4 regions of the Bacillus sp. T-10(2022) genome follow, and region 4 is predicted to be linked to each of the others. Evidence: riboswitches for the same ligand, from Rfam matches in the RefSeq annotation. Region 4 holds a riboswitch; each other region holds the start of a gene.
What was found. Region 4 has a riboswitch for thiamine pyrophosphate ahead of thiC (phosphomethylpyrimidine synthase ThiC). Riboswitches for the same ligand answer to the same signal wherever they lie in the genome.

Region 1 (6,091 bases), 610 kb from region 4:
TTGACGCACACTGTCATGCATCATGCCGGGATGGGTCCATTTCCCTTCGAAAACCCCTTCAAACGGCCATGGGCCATCCGTTTCAATCATCATCAGATTAAGTGGGTATGCCGAAACTAGATCCTGTATTTCCCTCTCATAACAAACATCAGGTGTAATCGAAATGCGGTAGCCCTTTTCGGCCATTCTTTCGACTGTCCGGATATCGCCTTTAAACCAATGAAAGTGCGCCTTTGTGATTTGATGCTTATCCAAAAGGTCGCAAACGATAGGTGCATCTTCGTGGACGGCATGAAGGATAACCGGCTTTTCCACCTCTTTAGCAAAAGCCAGGAACTTCTCCAGTATCACTATATACGCTGAGTTATCAATATCAGGATTTTCCTGCCTTAAGTAATAGGGCAGTCCAACCTCACCTATGGCAACCATATCTTGACGATGTTCCCGCATCCAGTTCAATAATTCGTTCACTTCTTCATCACTCGGGAGGGGCTGCTCTGGATGAAAGCCAAAGGCAGGCTTAATTCGGGAATCTTTCAGTGAAAGCTGATAATTGTTAATCGAAGAAGCCAAATTCATGGAAACAGTCAGCAAGGATTGCAAATGAACCTTTTCCATGTCAGTCAAAATCTGCTTCCGCTTAACAACATCATATTTATCCAAATGGATATGGCTGTCAATGATTCTCAAAATTTAATAGCCTCCTTACTTAAGTAGAAAGAGTTGGCATTAATGCTGCATATAACTCTCTTTTCAAATGAAAAAATTCATCACTAAGAAGCTGTTCTTCACTTCTTGGCCTTGGAAATGGAACATTCACTTCTTTGATGACAGCAGCCGGTTTTGCTGATAACACATAAATTCTATCGGATAGGAAAACCGCTTCATCTATGCTATGCGTAACAAAAAGCACCGACCTCCGATTTTCTTCCCAAACCGACAACAGCCATTTTTGCATTTTCAATCTTGTCAGTTCATCCAAGGCAGAAAAGGGTTCGTCCAGGCACATCAAGTCCTGTGGACTTAAGATACTCCGGATGAATGCGGCCCTTTGCTTCATGCCTCCTGATAATTCATGCGGATATGCTTTCTCATACTCTTCTAATCCAGCTTTCATCAAAAGGGCTTTTGCCTTTTCTTTATCTTTGATCCCAGCAAGTTCACTTCCAAGCAAAACATTTTCCAATACCGTTCTCCAAGGTAAAAGGGAAGGCTGCTGCGGCATATAGCTGATATGGCCCTTTAAACCATTTATCTTTTTACCATCCAGTGAAATGATGCCATGATCCGGCTTCAAAATACCGCCGATCAAGTGGAACAATGTACTTTTACCACTGCCCGATGGCCCAAGGATCGTGACAAATTCCCCATCACCCACATGAAAATTCATATTCTCCAATATATTCTGTTTACCATCGAAAGAATAGGAGACATCTTTAATTTCCAGCTTCATCCTTGCCGCCCTCCTTTCTCTTCCAAGAAACTAAGTATTTCTCCAGGAAGGTGATGATTCCAAAAAAGATCAGGCTCATTCCCATGATGATGAAAATGGCAACAAACACCCGGTCTGTCCTGAACGCAGAAGACGCGAGCGTCATATAAACACCAATCCCCGATTTTGCCCCGAGCCACTCTGAAATAACCGCACCCATTACACTATAGGTGGCCGAAATTTTCAGGCCGGAGAAAATGAACGGGATTGAGTGGGGAAATTCCAGCTTCCAAAATAACTGGTTCTTTCCCGCTCCCATCATCTTGAAATAATGCTTAAGTTCGTATGGTGTCTGGCGAAAACCGTCCAATGATGCAACCGCAACCGGAAAAAAACATACAAGCGAAATCACGATTAACTTAGGCAGCATGCCAAAGCCAAACCAGATCACCAAAAGCGGGGCCAAAACTATGATAGGTATATTTTGTGATAGTATGAGCAGAGGATAAACCGCGTCCTTCACACCTGGAAATAGGTGTAAGGTTGCAGCAACCAATAAGCCGATGCAGCTTCCAATAAAAAAGCCCGACAACGCAAGCTCATTTGTGGATATAAGGTGTCCGTAAAGATTGCGCGACGACTCAATTCCTTCAATGAAAATGGCCGATGGAGCGGGAAGCAGCCATTCTTCAACCTTCAATAAGATTGTCACTGACTCCCAAACTATCAGCAACAATAATAAAAGAAAGAAGGGAGCCCCCTTCTTCCAAATTCCCCTTCCGATCATGCCCGATATTTCTCCGTTAACGTATCCATCGTAATCCCGCTTGGCTGATATAATATTTTCACTTGCGAAATGACATTCGGCGATCCTATTTCAATCATTCTTACATTCATTTTTTCTATCACGGCAAAAAGTTCGGAAAGCTCGCCCTCCATTGTCGTTTCAAGCGGGTGAACCTCATACTTGACACCTGATTCTTCAATGATCTTGATTGCTTCATCGACCATAGGGATGACATTTTTCCCTTTAGGGATAATTTGTATACTAATTAATGAATTGGCCATTGTATTTCCTCCTATTTTGGTAAAAATTCATTGGTAAATGCCTTTTCAGGATCGAAATCACCTTCAAGAAGCTTGTTTTCAGTCATCCAATCACTGTAATTCTTCCAGATTTCCAGTTTTTGTTCACCCCAACGCGGAGCATCATCCTGATACTTGGCTGCAAGCCACTCCTGGCTTTTCTTAACTAGTTTTGCATCAAGATCCGGCGCAGACTTAATTAACATGTCTGCTGCATCAGCAGGATTCTTAATCGCAAACTGGTACCCTTTCGATGCTGCATGAACGAATGCTTTAACAGTTTCGGGATCTTCTTTTATCATCTTTTCATTTGTAGTCAAAACAGGCGTATAGTAATCAAGCTTATCTGAGTATTCGGTTAAGTAAACCATATTAAGCTTTTCATTTCGCAACTCAGCCTCAATGCCTGTCCATCCATAATAAATCCAGGCAAAATCTATATCCCTTTTAACCGAAGTGAAAAAATCCATGTCTCCTGTATTGACTATATCCACTTCATTTACATCCGCATTTTCTTTTTTCATTAGTGAATCAATAATGGCCTTTTCAACCGGAGACCCCCAGCCACCATACGTTTTCCCTTCAAAATCCTTGGGAGTTTTAATGTTCTTTGCCTCAGGGGAAGCGAATCCAGAGGTATTATGCTGGATGACGGCAGCAACCGAAACAATCGGCACGCCCTGCACGCGGGCCTGCGTTATGCCCTCCTGGTAGCTCACGCCAAATTCAGATTTTCCTGAAGCGACAAGCTTATCCGCTCCAGCTTCACCTGGCATGATAATTTCCACATCAAGACCTTGGTCTTTAAAATAACCTTTTTCCTTGGCTACATACAATCCTGTATGGTTTGTATTCGGTGTCCAATCGAGCACGACCGATACCTTTTTTAATTCTTCATTTTTAGATGCTTCTTCTTTTTCATTAGTTCCGCCTGCACCGCATCCAGCCAAAAGGAACAACGAAGTTAACAGTGGTAAGAATTTATTCAAGTCATTATCCTCCTACACATCTTATAAGATCCATATGCCGGAACCATAATGGGGCTCCAGGTTCTATTCAAATACTGGATAAAAAAGCAAAAAACGCCCGAAGATGAATTCGGACGTTAACATACAAAACAGAAAATCAGTAATAATATGTTCCCTCCGCTGGCATCATCCAGATCAGGTTCAAAGAGTCAGCATCTAAAGGATGCAATCTCAGCCAGCAGTACTGGCCCCCCTACATTTCTCGCACATATGAACTTTTCTCTCTCATTATATCAATTCATAGGGAAAAAGGAATACTAATTTGCTTCTTCTCACTAATTGGAAAGGTATTCCTGGCACTTTAGGATTTCTTGCAAAACATCTTTTGGAACGAAAATCATTGAAAGCAAAATAATTCTGCCTCTTTCCTTTCTAATCATTCTTGGCTGCAACGGTGGCGGACACTTATCAAATAGTCATTTCTTTGCAAGCATTCATATAATGAGCATTACCTGTAGACATTTTTGTTTACCGGTTTTATTAAACCCTTAATTTCATAAGCAAAAGGTGGATATGATCATGATAAAGATTAATCACAAATGGTTAGATGTCAGTCAAATCCAACCAGGTACAGCATCTGCCAAATCACTTGAAACTCTTCAATGCTTGGCGGAAGATTCTAACGTTTTTGAATACCGGAACTTTGGGGATTTTAATTTCGAGATACAGCTGAGGAACCGAGTCATAGAGGCAGCTATTGCGTTGGATAAAAGTGGTCCGGAATTTTCCACACTTGAGGAATCTCAATCCAATCAAAAATATTGGCACCTTTCAAAGGATGGCACCTTTACCCTTCAGCCAGGGATTCTCCCTCATGCTGCGCTTGTTGACATTTTCATGAATGGAAGGCTTTATGCCTTCGAATGCGGGACAGCAATAGTCGTCACTTTTTTAAAGGCGATTTTGGATTTAATCGGCCCCAGGAATTTCGACTATCTTTTTTCAGACCTATTTTTATATGACTTTCGCCCTCCAAGGAATATGGCTCTTATCATTCACCAAGGACGGGATTATTTACCAGGGGATTGCGTTTACTTCATAAACCCTGATCATGACGAGACAACTCCTGAATGGCAAGGTGAAAATGCCATATTATTAGGGAGAAACCTCTTTTATGGCCACGGGATCGGGATTACCACTGCACAGGGAATCATCAATGAATTAAATAGCAATAGAAAGCCGTACGCCACCATATCAGCATTCTTGACAACACATATCATTTTCCTGGATAGTTCCTTCTATAGACAATTTCAACTAAATATCCCCCGAGCAAAGCCCGATCACTGTCCTGTCAGCCTTTCCAATTGTATTGTTTCTGAAATAGGTTCGAAGATATACCTTTCATGACCTTTTTGTTTTATATGCATAAAAAAATGCTTGGGGAGAGATCTCCCAAGCATTTTTTCTTTTCACGCACCAATATTCCCTTTGCCTTTGAACCTGCGGGCACTTGCCTGACCCCATTTCGTTATGGATAGTGTATAAACAGCCAAGGCTGACCATATGAACAAAAAGGCTAAAAGATGTGCTTTCGTGAAACTTTCATGATAGACGAATACCCCGATCAATAAAGATAAGGTCGGAGCGATATACTGAAAAATGCCAAGCATCGATAACGGGATCTTCTCCGCCCCTTTTGCAAAATATAAAAGAGGCAATGCCGTGGCAATCCCGCCGCCCACCAACAGCAAGCTTGTGCTTCCATCTGTAAAGAACTGCATTTCTGATCGGTTCATTAAGTAGATCAGGTAACCAAGGGCCAGAGGCGTTACCATCATCGTTTCGAGCGTCAGCCCGATCGCCGATTCGGCCTTGATCATTTTTTTTGCCAGACCGTATAATCCAAAGGTCATGGCCAAAACAAGAGAGATCCACGGGATCGTGCCGAAATGAATGCCAAGGATCAAGACTCCGATTCCTGCAAGCAGGAATGAAATGATTTGGGCCCCGCTCAATTTTTCTTTTAGGACTATCACGCCCAATAGTACACTGACTAGCGGATTGATATAATATCCAAGGCTCGTGTCGAGGATCCGTCCTGAGTTAACGGCCCAGATGAACACTCCCCAATTAGCTGTAACAAGCAGTGACGCCGTTAGTAATGCCGTAAAGAGTTTCGGATTTCCCATTATGTTTTTGACATAATCAAGAAACGCTTGCCATTTTTTCATGAACATCAATAAAACCAGCATGAACACGAAAGACCATAATACCCTCTGAGCTAAAATTTCTATTGCACCGACTCCCTGAAGGAACTTCCAGTAAATCGGCACAACTCCCCACATCATGTAAGAAAGGGCTGCATAAATCGCCCCTTCTTTTTGTTCATCCACTTTCATAACAAGCCTTCTTTCCATTTACATCCTTTATCTAACTCCAACTAACAATTTTGTATTTCCATTTCTTTTTTTGCAACTGTTAATTTTTATCATACATGATTTTGTCATCGATGACCGTCATGACCGCCTCGGCTTTCAGGAGATCATCCGGTGCAACAGCAAAGACATCCAGATTAAACACGGTAAAATCAGCATCGTACCCTTTA
Region 2 (6,091 bases), 2.3 Mb from region 4:
TTATTATCATGTAGCAGGGTCACTGCTCGATAAAGTTCCGATGCACTCATATGCTTTTCCCTTAGATAAAAGAAATCAACATGTTCCTGAATGTTTGAAGCGATTTCCACAAACTTTTCAATTGGCTGTTTCCCAGTAGAAATAATATGCAATTCATGTGCACTCATACTAAGGACTCCTAACAAGTAAAGTTACAATCTCATAAAATCAAATAGAAACTAACGGGAATTGAATCGACAGATAATAGCCGGCCAACAACAGGATGATAAAGTACAGAATGAAACCATGGTCCTTTTTTGAAAACCCAAATTCATAATAGAATGTTCGATCCCGTGTGTCTGTAAATCGCTTTGCTTCCATAGCAACCGCGATTCGGTGAGCACGTCTGATGCTTCCGGATAACAACGGGATGGAATAGGCTTTCATTTTAAAATATAACGCTTTTATCCCTTTTCCCCTTTCGAAGCCGCGTACCTTCATCGCGTTTCGGATCGTTTGGAACTCCTCCATCATGATGGGAATCAGCCTTAATGCCGCCATGAAACTATAGGCATATTTCGGTTTAAGCTTAACTTGCTGCATTAACGAATAAAACAAGTTCACTGGTCTCGTCGTTAAGGAAAAAGTTAAACCAAGGATCGCAAAGAACAAAGCTCGAAAGCCTACCAGTAATCCCCTCATGAAACTTTCTTCCGTAATCGATATAAGGCCCCACTCAAACCAAAGCGTCTCACCTTGCCCGAATAATATCATTGCAGAAGAGGTGGATATAAAAATGAAACAAAAGGGAATCGACAAAAGTAAGATGTGCTTTATCGAATGCCCGGTAAAAAACAAAAATAAAAGTAATACGCCAATGGTGATATTCATCATATAATTAAGGTCATGAATGAATAACGCCACGATGCATAACACAATCAGCACACCAAGTTTAAGGCTTGGATTAATTCTATGGAGCCATGTTTCTGCATTTGAAACATCCATCTACATGACACTCCTTTTAACTTTGGTATCCACAAATCCTGATTGCGCAATGTTTTCATCACTAATTACGTTTCCGTCCTTAACCGTCCAGATCCTGGTTGCAAAGTTTTTTGAAATATGATCGTCATGAGTTACCATGATCACTGTTATTCCGCGTCTTCGATATTCTTCAAACCATTCCAGTAATGCAAAGGTATTTTTCGAATCTTGGCCAAAGGTTGGCTCATCCAGGAGAATGATTTTTTTGTCTATAACGATTGAGGCGGCTACGCTTAAGCGACGCTTTTGACCTATTGATAATTGAAACGGATGTTTATCCCGATGTGCCTCCAGGCGGAACACTTTAAGCAATGAGCGGACTCTCTCATCTATTTCTTGTTGCGGCCTTTTATCAATTCTCAATGAATAAGCAATCTCTTCATATACAGTATTTGCAACGAACTGAAACTCAGGATTTTGAAAGACAAACGTCATATGATCCGTTGGATTTTTCACCTTTTTAATGGGTGTTCCCAATAATTCATACTTACCATTCGTTTTTATGAACTGCATCAGTGCATGCAAAAGAGTACTCTTCCCCGCGCCATTTTCCCCCCTGATTACAATCCATTCCCCTGAATGTACCTTCAGCTCTTCAACCTTGATTTTTTCCTCTTTATTCCGAAAACCGCTAAAGCCCTGCACATCCATAAGAGGTGAATCATCTGTAAATGGGTGTTCCCGAACCGGTGCATACTTCTGTATATATTCATCCCAAACACCTGGGAACCAAATTCCATGCTCTTTCATTTCATTTTTATATAGTGAAAGAATGGTGTCTCTTGGACCATCAGCTATGATTTGACCGTCATCGTTAAAAAGCACGATTCGTTCAATGAATTCTAAAACATGGTCAATTTTATGCTCGACGATAATAACCGTTTTGTCTCGTCCGACTTCCTTCAACAATTCCCAGATTTCTTTCGTTCCTTCCGGATCAAGCATGGCGGTTGGTTCATCTAAAAATATCACGTCTGGTTCAAGGGCCAATACTGAAGCGATTGCCAGACGCTGTTTCATCCCGCCTGATAATGTTCCAATACTTGTATGGCCCAGGTTCAATCCTACTTTACGGAAATGATTTTGAATCTTCTCTTTCATTTCTTCTTTAGGGACGGAAAGATTCTCAAGGACGAAGGCAATTTCCTCATCGGCAAATGGCATGCAAAACTGACTATCAGGGTCTTGAAAAACATATCCCCATGAAGAAGGGCATTTCAATTTCTCCGTTTTCATCGGTACTTCGATAGAATTTGGAATCAATCCGCTTAACACTTGTAAAAGAGTCGACTTACCACATCCTGATGGTCCCAACAATAGCACTTTTTCTCCTTGATCAAACGATAGTGATAGGTCCTTGAATATTAAAGATTCATCACCGGGAAATTTCATTCTTAACTTTTCAACAAAAACGATTGGTTCCATGGCCCTCAACCTCTACTTTTGATCCAGTTCTGCATAATCTTTATTTGAAACCGGACGCACAAGATTAGTTACACCTGTTGCTTCCAGGACTTTAACTAGATAATAAGCAGTCACACCTGCAAAGAATATGGAACCCAAAAACCTCGCTATCATGAATAACGATAGATTCCAAGTAGAAAGCGCACCTATTTCCCCGTATGCAAAATCCATGATAACTGATGCCAGGCAGGAAGCTATCGCAGCTAAAACGGCCACCGGCATATTGAATTTTTTATATTTGAACGCCATGAACACCAGTTCCGCGAACAAACCTTGTACCACCCCATATAACAGCACGGTCAGCCCCCATGGTGAACCAAGAAAGAATTCCCCGGAAGCTGCTGCTATCTCCGCCAAAAGTGCCACACCCGGTTTCCGTAAAATTAAAAAGGCGACGGGGCCAGCTATAAACCACATTCCATAAATAAGTTGATCCAAATGTAACCCGAATGGTTTAACGGAATAATAGATCGAACCCCAAAGGATATAAACGATTCCAAATGCTACCGCAATTACGATCGTGACCAATATGTCCGTTAATTTCAATCCTTTTTTCATTGTTTCATTCCCCTTTATACTTCTAGTGTTTCCTTATGCACAGGCCATGTCTCTAAACGATAAGCCATTTCCCAAAATGAGTATTCATATTGGCTGCTGAGGATAAAATGCTCTTTCATTCTTTCCTTATCTTCGTCTGTCACTTTTTCAGCAATCTCATCAAGCCTCGCAATTTGCTCTTCCACCAAAGTGCGGAACCACTCCCCTCCGTAAGCCGCTATCCATTCTTGATAAATCGGCTCTTCCGGCATGCACCCTTGCAGTCTTTCACCTATTTCATAATACAGCCAGTAACATGGCAAGATAGCTGCAATAACATCCCCTAAATGTCCCGAATATGCCGCACGATACATATGGGAGGTATAAGCATAAGCAGTCGGGGCAGGTTTGAAATTATCCCGTTCTTCTTTTGTGATGCCTAATCTCTCAGAAAAATTCTCATGAAGCTTCAACTCCGCTTCATATGTTCCTTGTGCATGGCCCGCAAGCCTGCTTGTTGTATGTAAATCCGTAGCTTTGACTGCCCCTAAAGCTTGAACTCTAGCAAAATGAGATAAATAATAGGAATCTTGCATGACATAAAAACGGAAACACTCCAATGGCAATGTGCCATCTCCTATTCCTGCAACAAACGGGTGATTAAAACTAGCTTCCCAAATATGATCAGCTTCCTGACGAATTTCCTCTGAAAACTTCATGTCCATTACCTCCAAATTATATTTTTCAAGAAATGTTACGGAAAAAAACCTTTTATCACCCCTTTTTTTGCAAACAAAAAACCACTTTCTTAAACGTAAAGAAAGTGGTTGTACTTGAAATAATACAGAAACGTATTGTTCCAGACCCCACTTCCCTACGCTGGTATAAACCAGATCAGGTTCTAAGGGTCTTAAAGTCATACTTTAATCTCAGCTTCTGCGGTAAAAATCAACTTTCACCTATAAAGCACCCCTAGTGGTACAAATTGTATATTAAATTTCATTTGCCTTTATATTAACACGATAAATCCAATTGTCAAACGTATTACGGAAAGTTTTCAACTTAATGATTTAGGGTTACTAACCTTTCAATCTTGCATAACCCCCATTTACCCAGCAGTTTAACGGCACTTTAATCAATGGGTTTCATTACGTAATTTACTCGTGAGTTTGGCCCGTTTACTCGTGAGTTTGGCCGTTTAACTCGTGAATTTAACTGTTTTACTCGTGAGTTTGGACGTTTTACTCGTGAAATTGATGTTTACATGGGATTTCTGCTGCTTTACTAATGAGCTTAGCTGCTTTAATCGTGAGTTTGGCCGTTTTACTCGTGAATTTGGCTGTTTTACTCGTGAGTTTGGCCTGTTTACTCGTGAATTTAGCTGGTTTACTCGTGAATTCTCAAACTTTACTCGTGAAATCTTTTATTCTCTAAAAATAGCCTATATGGCAGGGAACAGTTGCATGACTGTCCGCTGACATATAGGCCATCTACTAAAGAACAATATTATACATCCGATGTAGCTTTTAGTTTTATATTTTCCTCAAGCTGTAGTTTATCATAGCTGCCATACCTCTCTTTCACAACGAGTAACGCCAAGGCAGCCATTATGCTAGGAACCGTGAAGGCCATGAATGCATTTTGTGGTGAATAGTTAGCAGCGAGCAGTAATCCTATTAATGTTGGGGCAACAATCGCTCCAATTCTACCAAAAGCCAACGCCCAACCTATCCCGGTGGACCTTATCTCCCGCGGATAATACTCGGATATATACGTATTGGCCAAATTCATCGTGCCGACTGTACAGGCCCCTCCAAAAGCGATCAGAATATATAATGCTGCTGCATTTGAGGTCAAACCCAATATGACAAAACAGACCGTACCCATGGCACAGAGGGATAAAAGTACTCTTCTATGGCCTATTTTCCCAACTAAATACCCTCCAATTATCGATCCGCCAATTTGTCCTATTCCCGATATAAGATTGAAAGATAAACTGGATGAAAGGCCGTATCCGGACTGCTGCATGATTTTGGGTAACCATGTATTGAGTCCGTATACCATAAGTAAACAATTAAAGGCAGCTACCCAAAACGCAAATGTGCTAAGAGAGCGCTTATTTTCAAAGAGTTTCTTGACTGGAAAGCCCTTTGCCCTTTCTTGGACTTTGGCAAACTCATAATCGTCCGACTCTTTATAGTCGCCGTCTGGATCAATGCGATTCAGAATTCCAGCAAGCTTTTCTCCTTGTTTTCGAATAACATAATAGGAAAGCGATTCAGGAAATTGCTTCATGAAGAATGGCAGTGCCAGCAAGGGAAGCGCCCCTATCCAATACAAAACCCTCCAACTCATTTGTTCCATCACATACATTCCAATTAAAGAAGCGAGTATGCTTCCGATAGAATAACCGCAGTACATAGCGGTTACAATGAGAACCTTATTCTTTTTGGGTGAGTATTCCGCCATTAGGGAGATGACGTTTGGCATTAATCCTCCCATTCCCAAGGCCGCTATAAATCGCATAACCGAGAAAAAGGCAGGATCCGGGGCAAAACTTGAAAGTAATGTAAAAACACTGAATAGACATATACAGATGGCAAGCACTTTTTTTCTCCCTATTTTATCCGCAAGAGGTGCAAAAATGAGTGCTCCCACCATCATACCGAACAATGAGTAACTTGCAATTCCGCCAGCTTCGACTGGCGTCAAGTTCCATTCCTCCATCATCAAAGGCAAACCTACTCCGTACATGGCTATATCAAATCCATCAAAGGTAATTGCGAACAAACACCACATGAAGACCATTATATGAAAACGGCCAAATCTACTATTACCTACCACTTCCGAAGCATTGACCTCACGCAATATATTCCCTCCTCTTTGCCATATTTCACGCTATAACATGTAATGTCAGTTGCCCTAGTTCACCGTAATCTGCTATTATTTCATCGCTTGCCTGTATCGATACGGCATCTGTAATTCCGCCTACTAAAACAATCATTCCAGCCTGGATGGAAAGTCCTTCCCGGTTAATCATTTTTACAAGCTCCACAATCGAATGAAT
Region 3 (6,091 bases), 2.4 Mb from region 4:
TCATTCCCGAAAAAAGATATGATTTGTTAATCTGGATTGGCACAGGAATTCTTTGTGCTAGCATCTTATTGGCTTTACTGAACTACTTTAACAGCTATATCGTTTCCAAGGTCGGTCAAAAGGCTATTATGGATATACGGAATAGCATGTATGACCATATTCAAACACTGGATATGAAATTCTTTGACAAAAACCGTACTGGTGACTTAATGTCCCGGTTGACCAATGATGTCAACTTACTGCAGCAGCTCATTTCTTCGAGCATGCTTCAAGTCTTGACAGACACGGTGACTTTCATTGCCGTGGCGGTATATATGCTTTTCATTAACTGGAAGCTGACCATTGTCCTTCTTTTTACATTCCCGTTCATGTTCTATATCACAAGGGTATTCGGGAAACGCATCAGGATGTCATTTAGGTCTGTGCAAAGTTCCGCAGGAGATGTCAGCAACCAGTTACAGGATTCCCTTTCAGGAATGCGGCTCATTCAATCTTTTACAAATGAAGAGTTCGAATCAAGGCGGTTTGCCGAGCGTAATCAGGAAAATATGGCTGCAAACGTTAAGTCCGTTCGGCTACGTTCCATGTTCGGTCCGATTATTGATTTATTGAACAATATCGGTCTTGTAGCAGTTATTGTGTTCGGTGCTTGGCAAGTGATGGAAGGTGAATTCACAATAGGATTAATAGTTGCCTTCCTCGCCTATTTAAGGTTGCTGCAGAGTCCCGTTCGCAATTTTAGCCGGGTCATCAGCATTGTCCAGCAATCAGCCGCCGCCTTTGAGCGGATAAATGAAATATTGGAAACTCAACCTGAAATAAGTGACAAGGGAAATGCCATTGAACTCCCTTCCATAAAAAAGCAAATTGAATTTCAATGTGTTGATTTTGCATATGATGAGGGTGTTCCCGTGCTCAGCAATTTAAACCTGACCATGAAAGCTGGTCAAGTAACCGCTCTGGTCGGCTCCTCTGGTGCAGGAAAATCGACCATCACGAGCCTTTTGATCCGATTTTATGATCCGCAAGATGGAACTATTAAAATGGATGGCCATGATATCAAAAATGTATCACTGAAATCATTAAGGGGACAAATGGGAGTTGTCTCCCAGGATATCATTTTATTCAACGGTTCCATCCGTGATAACATCGTGTATGGAAAACTTGATGCTACAGATGATGAAATCATCGAATCCGCCAAAGCAGCAAATGCGCATGACTTTATCAGTGCCTTTCCTGATGGTTATGATTCTCAAATTGGAGAGCGCGGAGTCAAGCTTTCAGGCGGACAAAAACAGCGCATTGCCATTGCCAGGGCACTTTTGAAAAATCCGCAAATCATCATTCTCGATGAAGCAACGGCGGCCTTGGATACAGAATCCGAACATTTGATACAGGAAGCTTTGTCACGTTTATTGATAAACCGGACTTCAATAGTCATTGCACATCGTTTATCGACCATTCATGATGCCGATCAAATAATCGTCCTGGAAAAAGGGCAGGTTCATGAAAAAGGAACACATGAACAGTTATTGCAAAACGACGGCAGATACAAGCAGCTCCATGACTTGCAGTTCCCGCAACTAAAAGCCATATTAAATTCCTAGCAAGCAAAAATGCACAGAATGTCTTTCTGTGCATTTTTGCTTTCATTTGAAATCATAACTTTTCAAAACCCGATTCGCAATGAGCTGATACCCTTTTTCGTTCGGATGTAACTTATCACTGAAATACTCTGTTTTCTTTTTACCTTCAAAAAGATCATTCGTAGGAATGAATAACATCCTTTTGTCTTTATCCGCTATTCCCTTTATTGACTGGTTATAATCGCGAATGTGCTTTTCAAGTTTTTGATTTCCTTTAATCGGGTTATATAGTCCCATTACCAGAATATCCGCTTTATCGTTTGCCTTTATCAGTGTTGCCGTAATCTTTTTCAGATGGCTGATATACTCCCGTTTACCCTCATTGATTTTACGATCACTGATTTTCTCCAAGTCCCCGCCGTTACTATTGATCAAGTCATTCGTTCCGATATAAACGATGAAAGTATCGGCTTCATCAAGTTTCGTTTTAATGCGGTAATCATCAAGCTGTTTCATCACCCCATCCGTTTCCTGGCCTTTTATACCGTAATTCCAAAAACTCACTTTTTGTTCCGATTCCGGGTTATTCAATTCATCCTCCAGGCCTTCTATATATCCTTCCCCGTCCTTATCCCCTTTTCCATAGGTTAACGAATCTCCAAAAGCCATCACCCTTTGCACATCTTCCGACTCCGAGGCCTGAAATTCAAATGCAGCAAAACATATAACCAGTACTATAATCAAAAAAACTGACAATTTTTTCATTTGGTTCTCCTCTGTCTTTTTACTAGAAGTATTTAATCCTTTACATACCCCAAAAACCTGCAGACGTAACATAAAAAAGGAATTGTCAGATAAAGAGTAAAGAGTGTATGATAATAAAAAACTTTCAATGGATTGAGTGTCATTTACCGTCCCTTAAACAAAAAACGGGATTACCCTTCATTCTGGAGATTGAATAAATGATAGTTAGGAGTTTAAATCATGGAAGAGCACATAGAGTTTAGAGAGGCAGAACTATCTGATCTACCCAGAATTGTTGAAATATATAATTCGACAATTGCTTCAAGAATGGTCACGGCGGATACGGAGCCTGTATCCGTTCAATCGAGGGTTAAATGGTTTGAGGAACATCATTCAGAAAGTAGACCGCTATATATCATTACTATAGAAGGGAAAACTGCTGGATGGATGAGCTTTCAATCCTTCTATGGCCGACCGGCATATAATTTCACTGCCGAAATCAGCATTTATATTGATGATTATTTCCGGGGAAAAGGAATCGGACAAATTTCGATTCAAAAGGCAATTGAATTGAGTCCAAAATTAGGTATTAAGACTATATTGGGTTTCATTTTCGCCCACAATATACCGAGCCTTAAGCTTTTTTCCAAATTCGGGTTTGAAGAATGGGCACATTTACCTCAAGTTGCCGAGCTGGATGGCATTGAGCGGGATTTAATCATTCTCGGTAAACGTGTTGATATTTAATATAATTCTTTAGAGCTATTGCCTTGAGCAGTAGCTTTTTCAAATTAATACAGGTCGAATTGGCTAATTTAAAAATAACGATATGCTTTTTGGAGGGAAAAATATTCAGACTCTCTTTTACTTGCTAACGCATTTAATAGCGTATCCAATTCTTGACTTGCTTGAACAGTTAGCAGACTTGTTAAGCCGTAACTTGCTGCTAATTTGAACATTTCCTGTCTCTTTTCTTCAATTCTTTCTATAGTTACCTTACGGCAAGGCATTATATGACACCTCCCATTTATTCAATTTTTTACACTTTCATCATAATGAAACTACTAGTCAAAATCAACTATTTTCCAGAAATAAAATGTGTTATTTTATAGGTCAAATGTGACAAAACACCTACTTCATTCTTAATTATGTATATTTTATGTCATTTTCTATTAAACCCAAAAAAGCATCCACTAGTGTAGACTGTGAATGCTTACATCATATCCCTTATCCAAGAACCCAAAATATAGTCCATCGCTTACTATGTCATCCATTCAGAAGGTGACTCGTTATTAGGTCTATTTATAACAATCCTATATTCATCTTCGAGCACTTTTAATGGGGCATCATAAAGGTGCCTTTCATCAGAGGTTTTGTATACTCCATTGGCCAATAGCTCTTCAATGAGCTTTGCCTTCCTCTGTTCAATCCTCTTAAATAATTCTGCCATGTAAATGGCTCCTTTCCTAGTCATCCTAGAGCCTGCTTCTAGTTAGCTAACTTTATCAACTTGTTTGATTTTCACCAAATTATATATACCTTTTCTATTATGTCACTAAACGTTATTTCCAAAAATAAAAGCCCCTTCTAATTCAAGAAGAGGCTGACAGTGTCCGTACGGCTCTTCTTATCTTCCAAGCATATGCTTGTTGGATTTAGCACAGTTCCCAAAACGGGTCCGCTGCCGAGGTTTCTTTGGGCCAAGTCCCTCCACCTCTCTGGATAAGAATTCGATATATAAATGATGTAGAAATGATTCTATCCTAATAATCATCAAAAGTCAATTACCTGGTTCTCCCTTTTTTCCTGGACATAATGTGCTCTCTCTTCAAATACGGGTTGCATTTTCTTGTCTTTCTGATATGATGTCAGTAATTACATACAATTCACACCACTAGGGGAGTCTTTTTTAAGACTGAGATGGAAATAGTTCCGGACCCTTTGAACCTGAACCGGCTCATACCGGCGGAGGGAAGTGGATGATATCGTCCATTTACAGACTATATCCATCTACCCCGTTCCGTATTCAGGAACGGGGTTTTTCATTATCAACGGGAACCATTCTAAAGGAGGATGAACAATGGAGAATATTAAAACAGAAACATTCAGTGATAGACTTCATGCACGGGCAAAAGAGATTTGGAAAAGGAACCATTCACATCCCTTTGTCCAGGCAATTGGAAACGGCACGCTTCCTGAAAAGAAATTTGCCTATTACCTGAAGCAGGACTATATCTATCTCATGGATTATTCCAAGCTCTTTGCTTTAGGTGTCATCAAAGCTCATAACATCGAAACCATGGCAAAGTTTGCGAGCATTTTAAATGAAACCCTTCAAGTGGAAATGGATATCCATCGGCAATATGCTTCCGAATTCGGGATCAGTGCCAAGGAATTGGAAGAAACAGAACCTACTCCCACCACTCTAGCCTATACAGGTTACATGCTAAATGCAGCTCAGCATGGGACTTTGGCAGACTTGATCGCCTGTCTCCTGCCCTGCGCTTGGGATTATTATGAAATCGGTTTGCTACTAAAAGAACAAAATGGAGCAGCATTGGAAAACAATCGCTACGCAGATTGGATAAGGTCCTATTCATCACCTGAATTCGGGGAAGCACACAAGTGGCTGATCGCATTGTTGGAAGAATTGACGGAAGGCATGCCAGAAAAGGAACTTCTTAGATTAGAAAAGCACTTTTTGGTTACTTCCCGATATGAATATTTATTCTGGGATATGGTTCAAAATGAGCAGGATTGGCCGCTGTAGGTCGCAGACATGATGATGAATCCCATCAAGAAACTGACGTTGACTGCCATGATCACGGCTATAACGACGCTGACCAGTTCATTTATTTTCATCCCTGCAGGATTTGCAAAGGTCTTTCCTATTCAGCATCTGGCAAATGTCCTCACGGCCGTTCTATTGGGGCCTGCTTATGCTGTGACACAAGCTTTCTTAGTTTCCATCATTAGAAACATGTCTGGTACCGGTTCAATATTCGCCTTTCCCGGCAGCATGATCGGTGCACTTTTGGCTGCCATCCTTTATCGAAAAACACAAAGCTTAAAATTCGCTTGTTTAGGTGAAGTAATCGGGACCGGCATTCTCGGTTCCCTGGCCTGTTATCCACTTGCCATCCTCCTATTAGGAGAAAAAGCGGCTCTTTTTGGTTTTTTACCGGCTTTTATGCTCAGTTCATTCGCAGGTGCGATTTTAGCTTTCATATTACTTAAAATACTTCTAAAAAATAATTATATGAAGGGGTTTTTTTATGAAAACAGCATTAACCATCGCCGGTTCTGATTCAGGGGGCGGTGCTGGAATACAAGCGGATTTAAAAACATTTTCTGCACATGGGGTCTTTGGAATGTCTGCCATAACAGCCGTAACCGCACAAAATACAATGGAAGTCCGTTCAGTACAGCCAATTGAAACAGCTATCATATCGGACCAAATTGCAGCTATCTTTGAAGATATTCCTGTCGATGCAGTAAAAATAGGCATGCTTGGATCAAAAGAAATCGTGGAAACAGTCGCTGCGTCCCTTAAAACCTTCATGCCTGCCATCGTTATCCTTGACCCTGTCATGATTTCCAAAAGCGGCCACCATTTGCTCGACGAAAAGGCTGTCTCCGCCTTAAAAATGGATTTGCTTCCGCTTGCAACACTTGTAACACCAAATGTACCGGAAGCGGAAGTACTTACTGGCTTGTCGATTCGGACGAAACAAGATTTCTACAGGGCATGCATTTCGATA
Region 4 (6,091 bases):
ATCGTGAATATCGCACATCGGGGAGCTTCTGGTTATGCACCTGAACATACCATTCCCGCTTATCAATTGGGAGAACAAATGAAGGGCGACTACATAGAAATTGATCTTCAAATGACCAAGGATGGAAGATTGATAGCAATGCATGATGAAAAGGTTGATCGTACAACGAATGGTACTGGTCTAGTGAAGGATTTAACGCTGGCAGAAATCAAGCAACTGGATGCCGGTACATGGTTCAATGAAAAATATCCGCAATTGGCAAAAGAGGTATATGAAGGGTTAAAGGTTCCCACTCTTGAAGAAGTCTTTAAGAAGTTCGGAAAGCAAGCCAATTACTATATCGAAACAAAGTCCCCTGAAGTATATCCGGGAATGGAAGAAGAACTCCTGCAGGTTCTGGAAGAATATAAAATGGTGGATTCAAAAGGCCGTACCAAGAATGTATTAATTCAGTCGTTCAGTAAAGAAAGCCTTATGAAGGTTCATGACATGAATCCAAAGTTACCGCTTGTGCAACTTTTTTCTTATAAGAACCCAGCAACCATTTCCAATGAAGAATTGGAGTCCATTAAGGAATATGCAATTGGCGTTGGCCCGAACTTCAATAAGGTAGACGGACAATATGTGAAGATGGTTCGCGACCATGACCTCCAATTCCATCCATATACAGTAAATGAAAGAGCGGATATGAAAAAGGCTCTTGAATGGGGTGCAACGGGGCTGTTTACGAATTATCCCGATGTATTCAACGAGGTACTAAGTGAGTATAAGCACAATAATAATGTTCCTAAATAAATGGTTTCATAAGTGAGTCCCGGTTTCCGGGGCTTTTTTTGTCATCCAGGTGCAGCATAATGAAGAGATTCTTGGGGAAATTAGATGTTCATAGGCTTAGTAGCCTTTTTTGACGGGTATATCAAATGTATTAAGAATATTTTAGGAGGTTTAATATGAAGGCTGTAACTTTTCAAGGAGCAAAAGATATACAGGTAAAACAAGTTGAAGATCCGAAACTTCAGCAAAAGGATGATATCATCGTCCGAGTGACTTCAACGGCTATTTGCGGGTCCGACCTCCATATATATCAGGGTGCTTTGCCGACGCATAAAGATTATGTCATTGGTCATGAACCGATGGGCATCGTCGAAGAAGTGGGTCCGGAAGTGACAAAGGTGAAAAAAGGGGACAGGGTTGTCCTGCCTTTCAACATTTCTTGTGGGCACTGTTATTATTGTGAACATGATATGGAGAGTCAATGTGATAATTCCAACCCCAATGAAGCGGTGGATACAGGCGGGTACTTTGGTTTTACGGAGCGATATGGGAACTATCCAGGCGGGCAGGCAGAATATTTAAGGGTACCATATGGAAACTTCATGCCGTTTGTTATCCCAGAGTCATGTGAACTTGAAGATGAGGCGCTTTTGTTCATGTCCGATGTGCTGCCAACCGCATATTGGAGTGTAGAGAACGCTGGCGTCAAGAAAGATGATACGGTAGCGGTATTGGGCTGTGGGCCGATTGGCTTGATGGCTCAGAAGTTCGCTTGGATGAAAGGAGCAAAAAGGGTCATTGCCATCGACAATCTTCCTTATAGACTCAATAAGGCTAAACAGATGAATAAGGTTGAGGCGTATAACTTCGATGAATATAACGATATGGGCAGCTACATTAAGGAAATCACTTCAGGCGGGGCAGATGTGGTCATAGATTGTGTGGGAATGGATGGCAAGAAATCAACGATAGAGGCGATTGAGCAAAAGCTGAAACTTCAGGGTGGAACGTTAAGTGCGATCGAGATTGCACTTAACGCCGTACGTAAATTCGGCACGATCCAACTGACTGGCGTATACGGATCCAAATATAATATGTTCCCATTAGGCAATTTATTTGAGCGGAACATTAATTTGAAAATGGGACAAGCACCGGTCATTCACTACATGCCCAAGCTTTTTGATAAGATCACGGCTGGAGAGTTCGACCCCACGGAAATCATATCCCATAAAGTCCCTCTAGAAAAAGCGAGTGAGGCTTATCAAATCTTTAACGATCACGAAGATGAATGTATTAAAGTGGTGCTAAAGCCATAATGTAAAGCTTATAAAAGTCCAATGCCCTGAGCTGCATTGGATTTTTTAGTTGAGTTCATAAATAGATCAGAGTTAATGGTGTATTATCGATTAACGTATAAATGAGGTATGAAATATGAATGATAATTATCTGGATTCGTGGCTTTCATATCAGCGAATCCCGAAATATGACGATTGACCCTTCAGTGTTGAAGGAGCGCATGAATTGAAAAAAGAGTTGCTATAAAAATACGATGCAAGTGAACTTGAATAAGGGTTTTTGGTAATGAAATGTACTATTTATATTATATAATGATAGTGTCAAAAGGAGGACGTACAGATGGTATATAATTCGGCAACAGAACTTTGTGAAGGGTTTGGGTATCCGCCCGTTCACGTTAAATTGACGATAGAGATCGTCGATAAGAGATTGGGACCTGTAAAGGCGGAAGCAGAGATTGCCATCAAGCCTGTTAAGTCAAAGGAATATCTGGAAGTATTGGTGGAGGAATTGGAATCGGATCATATCTTTGCTGATGAAAATGGCAGTATCTATGGCAGCTTCGGCATCGATCAAAGCATCCAGATATATGATGAAGTCCTGACTACCATTCCGTTCGATGAGTTGATCGGAAATGAAAATTGGAAAGAGGCAGTTGAGGAATCCATCACTGTGGATAAGCTGAAGGAACAACTGGGGAAATCTCTCAATGATTATCAATTCAGTGATTTGAGCGGAAAATATAAATTCAGGAAAAGATGTACGATAACAGAACTGCAATTCATGGATTAAACGATAAATGGAGAAGGCGAGATGCTTTCCCTCAATTTATGGAGAAAAGGGGTCCTAAACAAAATTGAACGGAGCGGGTGTGCGGGACACATGCGGGAAAAGCGTGTCCAAGGGAGACCCAGAAGGCGCAAAGAGCGCCCGCGGAAAGCGAGTGCCTGGAGGGAACGTTCGAATTTTACAAACCTTCAAAAAAACTCTAGGCAAAATTAATCTACAGGTCTGGGAGAATGCGAAATGCGTTCTCTTTTTTCGATGCTATCATAATTAAACGCTGGATCTTTAAGAATTTTTAAACATATACACAGTGTCAAGGAGAGTTCAGTAAGGGTTTAATGGTTTCAACATATTTTTTTTTATAGTTTTAAATAGGGTAATATATTGATAAGGGCTTTTTACAAGAAAAAGAAACGTATATTTTAAAAGATAAAAAAGGAGAAGATATGAAAATTGGTTTGGTACGGCATTTTAAGGTGGCACATGAATTTCCTACTGGTAGATCTGTGACGGCGGATGATATGAAGCAATGGTTTAAGGACTATGATGCAGCGGATATTATTTATGGAACGACTTTATTTGGCGTGGAGGAATGGCAGGAATGTTATTGCAGTGATATGTCGAGAGCTGTCAAGACAGCGGAACATATCTATCCAGGTACGGTTCACCGGATGGAGGAGCTGCGGGAAATACCTTCCCCGCCTCTTAAAGGAAGGGTAAAGCTGCCATTCATCCTTTGGGCCATCTGGATTCGCTGCTGCTCGGTGTTCAACAAGCAGACAAGGGCGGAAATTAAGATCGCAGAGCGAAGGATCAATAAAGTATTGGATGAAGTCTTTGCAAAGGGGGAAAGGGATGTTCTGATCGTGAGTCATGCCGCCCTCATGGTATATATGAGGAAAGAGCTGATCCGACGGGGGTTCACCGGTCCGAAATTCAAGATTGCCAGTAATGGAAAGCTGTATGTATTTGAAAGATGATAAGTGGATAAGGGTTTCCCACTAGAAAAGGTAAGTCATTTTCCGAATAGTTATTCTTTTTTTATTGGTTGTGGTTTATTATTGTAATAGTGTAATTTTTACGAATTCAATAATAGGGAAAGAGGGGTGGACATTTTGCTGAAGGCAGTTTTTTTTGATTTAGATGATACATTACTATGGGATCAGAAAAGTGTAAAAGAGGCTTTTGTGGCCACATGTGAAGTGGCCAAGGAGAAATATGATCTGAATGTCGACGAGTTTGAAGAAGCTGTGCGAAAGGAAGCGCGTGAGCTTTACTCTTCTTACGATACATATGCATTCACACAAATGATCGGAATCAACCCATTTGAGGGGCTATGGGGAAATTTCCAGGATGATCATGATGAATTCAGGAAGATGGCCGGGATTGCTCCGGCTTATCGGAAAGAAGCGTGGACGAGAGGGTTATTGGCATTAGGGATCGATGACCCGGAATTTGGGCTTGAACTGGCAGAACGTTTCCCTGCCGAGAGACGCAAAAAGCCATTTATCTATGAAGAAACATTCCGTGTTCTGGATGAATTAAAAGGGAAGTATAAATTACTATTGCTTACGAACGGATCTCCTGAGCTGCAAAATACCAAACTTGAAATTACGCCTGAACTGGTTCCTTATTTCGACCAAATCGTGATATCAGGCGCATTTGGAAGAGGTAAACCGGATGCCTCCATTTTTGAGCATGCTTTGGAAATCATGGAGCTTGATAAAGATGAAGTATTGATGGTCGGCGATAATTTAATGACGGATATCCTTGGAGCATCACGGGTAGGCATAAAGTCGGTTTGGATAAATCGCCATGATAAGGAACGGAATGAAGTGATTCCAACCTATGAAATCAAGCATTTAGAGGAGCTCTACCCTATCCTTGAGGGCCTGGGGAATTAATTGACGGCTCTCCTTCAAATAACAAATTTTTGAGAGTTGTAATGAAAATATTAGGTCTTTCAAATTATTTACAGAATGAAAAGGGTGAGATATAGTTATCCTGTAATCAATTAAATTATTCAGACTAGGGGTGTCCAATATAAGTTGGGCTGAGAGAGAAGCGCTTAAGCTTCTTAACCCTCAGGACCTGATCTGGTTCATACCAGCGTGGGGAAGTTAGAATCTACTAAACAATGACATTTCAATTGGTCATTTCTGTAGCCATACTAACGTTAGCCAGGTCTTAAATATGAGATCTGGCTTTTTCGTGCGAAATGGATTGGATTTTGTCCTTTTTAAATGAACTTAAAAAGGAGAAATGAAATCATGATGAGTAATTCAGTAAATGACATGAACGTTTCAATTATGTCCAGTTTTGCCGGGAGTAAAAAAGTGTACGTTGAGGGATCTAGACCCGATATTAGGGTACCCATGCGTGAAATTAAGCTAAGTCCGACTACAGGGTCATTCGGCGAAGAGGAGAATCCGCCTTTACGAGTATATGACACAAGCGGTTTTTATACGGATTCAGAATATCCCATTGATATTCATAAAGGTCTTGCCCCGATTAGACGCAGCTGGGTTCTGGAAAGGGAAGATGTTGAAGAGTATGAAGGGCGTGAAATAAAGCCCGAAGATAACGGGTATAAAAAAGAGTCACGAACCAAAGCAGAAGTTTTTCCGGGATTGAAAAGAAAACCATTGCGTGCAGCGAATGGGCAAAACGTAACCCAGCTCCATTATGCCCGAAAAGGTATCATAACTCCGGAAATGGAGTTCATCTCGATCAGGGAAAATGTAGCCCCTGAGTTTGTAAGAGAAGAGGTAGCTAGCGGGAGGGCGATCATACCGGCAAATATTAACCATCCTGAAAGTGAGCCCATGATTATCGGACGTAATTTTCATGTGAAAATAAATGCGAATATTGGAAATTCCGCTGTTAGTTCATCGATCGAAGCTGAAGTGGAGAAAATGACTTGGGCTACACGTTGGGGTGCAGACAACATAATGGATCTTTCCACCGGAAAGAATATTCACACGACCCGGGAATGGATTATCAGGAATTCACCTGTGCCAGTTGGGACGGTTCCGATATATCAAGCATTGGAAAAAGTGAATGGAGTCGCGGAAGATTTAAATTGGGAAGTTTTCCGGGATACATTAATCGAGCAGGCTGAGCAAGGTGTCGATTACTTCACCATACACGCCGGTGTGCTTTTGCGATACATTCCCATGACAGCAAAGCGAGTTACGGGAATCGTTTCCCGGGGGGGCTCCATCATGGCACAATG

Region 1: another riboswitch for thiamine pyrophosphate. It lies ahead of OSJ91_RS20445 (ABC transporter substrate-binding protein); the one in region 4 lies ahead of thiC (phosphomethylpyrimidine synthase ThiC).
Region 2: another riboswitch for thiamine pyrophosphate. It lies ahead of tenA (thiaminase II); the one in region 4 lies ahead of thiC (phosphomethylpyrimidine synthase ThiC).
Region 3: another riboswitch for thiamine pyrophosphate. It lies ahead of tenA (thiaminase II); the one in region 4 lies ahead of thiC (phosphomethylpyrimidine synthase ThiC).

What each region holds. Positions count from the first base shown of each region.
Region 1 is NZ_CP113518.1:4,179,515-4,185,605, forward strand. Features, by position in the region: gene OSJ91_RS20425 (TatD family hydrolase) at 1-690, opposite strand, end outside; gene OSJ91_RS20430 (ABC transporter ATP-binding protein) at 710-1,453, opposite strand; gene OSJ91_RS20435 (ABC transporter permease) at 1,437-2,219, opposite strand; gene OSJ91_RS20440 (thiamine-binding protein) at 2,216-2,500, opposite strand; gene OSJ91_RS20445 (ABC transporter substrate-binding protein) at 2,512-3,507, opposite strand; TPP riboswitch at 3,642-3,751, opposite strand; gene OSJ91_RS20450 (protein-glutamine gamma-glutamyltransferase) at 4,066-4,893, shown strand; gene rarD (EamA family transporter RarD) at 4,956-5,885, opposite strand; gene OSJ91_RS20460 (amidohydrolase) at 5,965-6,091, opposite strand, start outside.
Region 2 is NZ_CP113518.1:2,541,252-2,547,342, reverse strand. Features, by position in the region: gene tenI (thiazole tautomerase TenI) at 1-167, opposite strand, end outside; gene OSJ91_RS12420 (energy-coupling factor transporter transmembrane component T family protein) at 208-984, opposite strand; gene OSJ91_RS12415 (ABC transporter ATP-binding protein) at 985-2,448, opposite strand; gene OSJ91_RS12410 (ECF transporter S component) at 2,461-3,045, opposite strand; gene tenA (thiaminase II) at 3,060-3,743, opposite strand; TPP riboswitch at 3,879-4,008, opposite strand; gene OSJ91_RS12400 (MFS transporter) at 4,531-5,892, opposite strand; gene OSJ91_RS12395 (2-keto-4-pentenoate hydratase) at 5,918-6,091, opposite strand, start outside.
Region 3 is NZ_CP113518.1:1,594,888-1,600,978, reverse strand. Features, by position in the region: gene OSJ91_RS07855 (ABC transporter ATP-binding protein) at 1-1,607, shown strand, start outside; gene OSJ91_RS07850 (GDSL-type esterase/lipase family protein) at 1,650-2,351, opposite strand; gene OSJ91_RS07845 (GNAT family N-acetyltransferase) at 2,571-3,077, shown strand; gene OSJ91_RS07840 (aspartyl-phosphate phosphatase Spo0E family protein) at 3,146-3,340, opposite strand; gene OSJ91_RS07835 (Fur-regulated basic protein FbpA) at 3,592-3,780, opposite strand; SAM riboswitch class I at 3,955-4,059, opposite strand; TPP riboswitch at 4,217-4,321, shown strand; gene tenA (thiaminase II) at 4,411-5,100, shown strand; gene thiW (energy coupling factor transporter S component ThiW) at 5,116-5,637, shown strand; gene thiD (bifunctional hydroxymethylpyrimidine kinase/phosphomethylpyrimidine kinase) at 5,606-6,091, shown strand, end outside.
Region 4 is NZ_CP113518.1:4,793,585-4,799,675, reverse strand. Features, by position in the region: gene OSJ91_RS23620 (glycerophosphodiester phosphodiesterase) at 1-795, shown strand, start outside; gene OSJ91_RS23615 (zinc-dependent alcohol dehydrogenase) at 951-2,090, shown strand; gene OSJ91_RS23610 (hypothetical protein) at 2,410-2,862, shown strand; gene OSJ91_RS23605 (histidine phosphatase family protein) at 3,303-3,836, shown strand; gene OSJ91_RS23600 (HAD family hydrolase) at 3,972-4,760, shown strand; TPP riboswitch at 4,877-4,991, shown strand; gene thiC (phosphomethylpyrimidine synthase ThiC) at 5,127-6,091, shown strand, end outside.